Regions from separate parts of the Pseudoalteromonas sp. AS84 genome, predicted to be linked through region 2. Evidence: predicted binding sites of a transcription regulator. Region 2 holds the regulator's gene; the other holds the start of a gene.
The links. The regulator NrdR, encoded in region 2, represses ribonucleotide reductase genes. The targets are predictions, from matches to a motif close to AAACACNANATNTNGTGTTT.
Positions count from the first base shown of each region.

Region 1 (3,165 bases), on a different contig from region 2:
CCCGACCCAGCTTCTATCATTCATGCTGTAGCCGCACTTGCCAAACCAGGCGCGGATGTGTTTTTTTCAACCCTTAACAAAACACCTAAAGCATATTTATACGCCATTGTTGGCGCTGAAAAACTTTTAAAAATGGTACCTGAAGGTACACACGACCATAAAAAGTTTATAAAACCTGCACAGCTTATTGCATGGGCAGAGCGAGCCGGTTTAAAAGTCCGTGCAAGTACAGGGCTTTCTTATAACCCACTATCAAAGCAATATACGCTCAATAGTGACGTTAGCGTAAATTACATACTTTATTTTGAGAAGTTAGCTTAATGGCTAACTCTCAAGCCCCCCACCCCCTTATAGAGTACGATGCATTTTTATTTGATTTAGACGGCACCCTACTCGACACCGCTGATGATTTAGGTGCCGCTTTAAACGCAGTCCTTATTAGCAATGAAATAGAACCTGTTAGTAGTGATATATACCGTCCCGCGGCATCTAACGGCGCAGGCGCATTATTAGAGGCTGGTTTTAAAGAATTATGGGACAAACAACACCAAAGCGAGCTTATAAAGCAATTAGTTAACGAGTACGCTGCAAACATAGCAAAGCACACGCATTGCTTCAGCGGTGTTGAATCGTTACTTATCACCCTTGATCAGAAAAAGATCAAATGGGGGATCATGACTAATAAGCCTGGCTTTTTAACCGATCCTTTAGTGGCAGCTATTCCCGCATTGAAAAATGCCAGTGTAGTAATAAGTGGCGACACCTTAACTGAAGCTAAGCCATCACCTTTACCACTGCTACACTGTGCAAAGCTCATGCAAGTAGAACCAAAGCGCTGTTTATACATTGGTGATGCGCAGCGAGACATACAAGCAGGCAAAGCGGCAGGTATGCATACCGCAACGGCTCTTTGGGGTTACATCCCAAGTAAAGATGAAGCGATAGCTTGGGAAGCCAATTTTAACTGGCTAAGTCCAATTGACGGTTTTAACCATATATAGTGTCATGTTAATTATTAAACACTATATATTGTGATTGTGTTAGTTTTCACACAAAGCTTGCTGATAAAAAAAGCAGTCAAAATTTATTTTTAAAATGCGTAAATTTAGCAGATCATTAGTTGATTTTTGCATATTTCAACTTAAATGATTGTTCGAAGGTGAGTGTCTACTAACACAAATGCGTTATCCCAAAGTTATCCACAAATAGGGGCAATTATGTCCCTTGCAAAACAACTCAGACCACACTATCTTGTGATCTCTAAATTGAACAACACCAGATATTGTGGCCAAATGTTATTCAATTAAATTCGCCAATACGGTGAAACCTATAATAAATGAGTATGTACCTTGCTTCGGCGAGGTATAAAGCATTGGTCAAAATACATAATTCCCAAGGAATACAGGCAAATGAACCAACAGTTATCTGTAAGCAAACGTGACGGGCGCAAAGAGCCACTTGATCTGGATAAGATCCATCGCGTTATTGAATGGGCCGCCGAAGGTTTAAATAACGTTTCGGTTTCGCAAGTTGAATTAAAATCGCACATTCAGTTTTACGACGGTATTCGTACCAAAGACATCCACGAAACCATCATTAAAGCAGCAGCGGATCAGATTTCAAAAGAATCGCCTGATTATCAATACTTAGCTGCACGTTTAGCTGTATTCCATTTACGTAAAAAAGCGTATGGTCAATTTGAACCACCACGTTTATTTGACCACGTAACAAAAATGGTTGGCGATAAACGCTACGATGCTCACTTATTAGTAGATTACACAGAGCAAGAATTAGACGAGCTTGATGCATACCTTGATCATTCTCGCGATCTTAACTTTAGCTACGCAGCTGTAAAACAGCTTGAAGGCAAGTACCTCGTTCAAAACCGTGTATCGGGTGAAATATACGAAAGTGCACAGTTTTTATATATTTTAGTAGCAGCAAGCTTATTTTCAGACTACCCACGTGAAACACGTACTGATTACATCAAACGTTTTTACGACGCGGTATCATTATTTAAAATATCTCTACCAACGCCAATTATGTCAGGTGTACGTACGCCTACTCGCCAGTTTAGCTCGTGTGTATTAATTGAATGTGGCGACAGCCTTGATTCAATTAACGCTACATCGTCTGCAATCGTTAAATACGTATCACAACGCGCAGGTATTGGTATTAACGCTGGTCGAATTCGTGCTTTAGGTAGCCATATTCGTAACGGCGAAGCGTACCATACAGGTTGTATTCCTTTTTATAAGCACTTTCAAACAGCCGTTAAAAGTTGTTCGCAAGGTGGTGTACGCGGCGGCGCTGCAACTTTGTTCTACCCGCTTTGGCATCTAGAAGTAGAGAACCTACTTGTACTTAAAAATAACCGTGGTGTAGACGACAACCGCGTTCGTCACCTTGATTACGGCGTACAGTTTAATAAACTAATGTATTCTCGTTTAATTAAAGATGACTACATTACATTATTTAGCCCATCAGATGTGCCTGGCCTTTACGATGCATTTTTTGAAGACCAAGCTGAGTTTGACGCACTTTACGTAAAATACGAACAAGACGAGTCTATTCGTAAAAAACGTATTAAAGCCATTGAGCTTTTCTCTATGTTTGCGCAAGAACGTGCAAGTACAGGTCGTATTTATTTACAAAATGTTGATCACTGTAATACACACAGCCCATTCATTTCTAAAGTTGCGCCAATTCGCCAATCTAACTTATGTTTAGAAATTGCATTGCCAACTAAGCCACTTAACAACGTAAATGACGAAGAAGGCGAAATTGCCCTTTGTACACTGTCTGCGTTTAACTTAGGTGCAATAGAATCACTTGATGAGCTTGAAGAGCTAGCTGAACTTGCAGTACGCGCACTTGATAACTTACTTGATTTCCAAGACTACCCTGTACCGGCGGCTAAAAATGCAACTATGGGTCGTCGAACGTTAGGTATAGGCGTAATTAACTACGCTTACTACCTAGCTAAAAACGGTAAGCGTTATTCAGATGGTAGCGCAAATGCATTAACACATAAAACCTTTGAAGCTATTCAATATTACTTAATGAAGGCATCAAACGAGCTTGCTAAAGAGCGTGGCGCATGTCCTAAGTTTAACGAAACAACGTACTCTCAAGGCATTATGCCAACAGATACGTACAAACGTG
Region 1 covers NZ_JBBMQY010000005.1:231,119-234,283, reverse strand. The annotation lists gene ubiG (bifunctional 2-polyprenyl-6-hydroxyphenol methylase/3-demethylubiquinol 3-O-methyltransferase UbiG) at 1-321, shown strand, start outside; gene WNY79_RS08000 (HAD-IA family hydrolase) at 321-1,001, shown strand; gene nrdA (class 1a ribonucleoside-diphosphate reductase subunit alpha) at 1,410-3,165, shown strand, end outside.
Region 1: a site for NrdR is predicted at 1,271-1,290, ahead of nrdA (class 1a ribonucleoside-diphosphate reductase subunit alpha). Genes of this name have one in related genera too.

Region 2 (3,165 bases):
GCCAGACACTAAATGACCGCCCAAACGCGATACAGGTTGCATGGCTTTTTCAAGATTCACCGTTTGCCCTAAAGCATAGTGAGCAAAACCGGTTAAACCAATCGTCTCGTTAGATAAATCAGCACTAAAACCGTCAATATGTTTATCAACTACGGTTAAGCAAACGCCATTGGTTGCAATGCTGTCGCCTAGCTTTACGTCTTTCATATCAAGATCAGCACTTTGGATACGAATGGCTAAGTCGCCTTGTTTTTTTTGTAATAAAGCAATTTTGCCTGTGGCTTCTATTATCCCAGTAAACATAGCGCTACTCTTTTTTATTAAGTGATTTTAATGAGTTTTTAACGCGGTGATACGTAAATCGTCACCAATGCGCGCACATTCATTAAATGTTAAATCAACGGTGTTTTGCATACTCGTCAATTCAGGAAAATTAACTAAACATTTTGCATCATGGCCCATTAATTTAGGCGCCAAATAAAAAACAAACTCGTCAACTAAATCAAGCTCTGTCATTTTACCAGCAAGTGTTGCCCCAGCTTCAAGCCAAACATTATTAAAGTCTAGTTGCCCAAGCTTTTCTAAAACAGCCTGTAAATCAACTTTGCCATTGCTTTCACTTACTTCAATATGTTTTACAAAATGCGGCCATTGCAATGATTTATCAACCTTAGTCGTAAATATTATTACATCACTTTGGATTTTAAATAAAGCAAGGTTGGGCGTTAAACGGTTTTGAGAGTCAATTATAACACGCACGGGCTGGCGAAGCGGTAAATTGGTAGGTAGCGTGCAAGGCAACTCGCTTAGTCGCACATTAAGTTTAGCATCGTCTACTAACACGGTGTCGGCACCAGTTAAAATAGCGCAACTTTTCGCTCGGTATAATTGTACGTCTTGGCGAGCAGCTGGACTTGTGATCCACTTACTTTGTCCATTTTTAAGTGCTGTTTTACCATCTATACTTGCTGCCATTTTACAGGTCACATAAGGTAAGCCTTGCTCCATTCGCTTAAAAAAGCCAACGTTAAGTGCGCGTGCTTGTGATTCAAGTAATCCGTAAGCAACTTCAATACCGGCATCGCTCAGTATTTTAAGGCCTTTGCCCGCAACCTGTGGGTTTGTATCAACCATAGCGGCAATTACTTTTACAACGCCCGCCTTTTTTAAGCCTTCAGCACACGGTGGCGTACGCCCATAATGACTGCAAGGTTCAAGCGTTACATAAGCCGTTGCACCTTGTGCATTATTACCCGCTATCGCCAGAGCATTTACTTCTGCATGGCCTTGACCTGCTAATTGATGAAAACCCTCGCCAATTATTTGATTATTTTTAACTAATACACAGCCAACATTAGGGTTAGGCGTGGTAGTAAATTCGCCTTTTTTGGCAAGTTCTATGGCGCGTGCCATATACATTTCGTCATGTTCGGTAAAAGTAGTTTGGCTTTGCATTGTTATACCAATTGCGTTAAATAAGTGTTCTATTATAGCGCTAAGAAGATAGCGTAATAACAAGGCGAAAATTATGACATATAGTTATTCTATATAAATAATTTTTAACGCAGTGAGTGCGCTATTTAATGCGATAGAATGATCATGTTTTAATAAAATTGGTATTACTCCCCTAAGCGGGCAATCTCTTCGCCAAATTCGCGTATATCTTCAAACGAGCGATAAACAGAGGCAAATCTTACGTACGCTACTTTATCGAGCTTTTTGAGGGCTTCCATAATACATTCACCCACCAAATGGCTTGAAATTTCTCGCTCACCCGTTGCGCGTAGTTGCGATTTTATTATATTCACTACTTCATCTACTTGCTCTGTGCTCACTGGGCGCTTTTCGAGTGCGCGATTTAAGCCATTTAATAATTTATCTTCGTTAAATGGTTCACGGCTGCCGTCTTGTTTAATAACACGAGGCATAACCAGTTCAGCGCCTTCAAATGTAGTAAAGCGCTCGTGGCAGTCGTTACACTCACGACGCCTGCGAACTTGATGGCCTCCGCCAACAAGGCGTGAATCAATAACTTTAGTATCTTTTGCGGTACAAAATGGACAATGCATAGCTCGGTACTTCCGTTTTAAAACAAAAAAGACCGCTAAATAGCGGTCTTTTATCTTAGCAAAAAAATAGGGCCTGTTGACCTTTCAGGATTAAATTTGTTCTATCTAGGGGCGATTTAATCGCGGCGCGAGGTTTGTAACCTAGTGGGCTAAGTAAAAACCGAGCAACAAAGAGTAAATCGCCCCTAGAACGAACCCGAGGGCAGTGCATGTTTGGCATTTATGCTGCGTTATCGCCTATTTGTGTGGAGTAACCACACTACATAGACTCTGCCTTGCCTAAAAACCAAACATACTACTGCAAATTAAACCTCGAAAGATAAACAGGCCCTTAGCCTATGTGATCTAAATTACTGCTGCTTATGCAATTAAGCGTAAACAGGTAATTTTGCACAAATTGCTTTAACTTTTTCTTTAACTTGCGCCTGTACAGATTCATCAGTGATGTTATCTAGTACGTCACAAATCCAGCCAGCAAGCTCTTTTGATTCTGCTTCTTTAAAACCACGGCGAGTAATTGCAGGAGAACCAATACGCAAACCAGATGTTACAAACGGTGAACGTGGATCGTTTGGCACTGAGTTTTTATTAACTGTGATGTTAGCGTTACCAAGGGCTGCGTCTGCATCTTTACCAGTAATATCTTTGTCGATTAAATCGAGTAAGAATAAGTGGTTTTCAGTTTTGTCAGATACGATTTTGTAGCCACGTTCTTGCATAACTGCGACCATTGCTTTTGCGTTTTTAACAACTTGTGTTTGGTATACTTTAAACTCTGGTTGAAGTGCTTCTTTAAATGCCACTGCTTTTGCTGCAATAACATGACATAAAGGACCGCCTTGGCCACCAGGGAAAACAGCGCTGTTAAGCTTTTTGTAGATTGCTTCGTCGCCACATGCAGAAATAATCAAACCACCACGAGGGCCTGCAAGTGTTTTATGCGTAGTTGTAGTTACAACGTGTGCATGAGGAACTGGGCTTGGGTAAACGCCTGCCGCAATTAAACCCGCAACGTGAGCCATATCAACAAACAGATAAGCACCGATTTTGTCAGCAATTTCACGGAATTTAGCCCAATCAACAATACCTGAGTACG
Region 2 covers NZ_JBBMQY010000008.1:167,853-171,017, reverse strand. The annotation lists gene WNY79_RS10750 (riboflavin synthase) at 1-303, opposite strand, end outside; gene ribD (bifunctional diaminohydroxyphosphoribosylaminopyrimidine deaminase/5-amino-6-(5-phosphoribosylamino)uracil reductase RibD) at 331-1,455, opposite strand; gene nrdR (transcriptional regulator NrdR) at 1,620-2,069, opposite strand; gene glyA (serine hydroxymethyltransferase) at 2,438-3,165, opposite strand, start outside.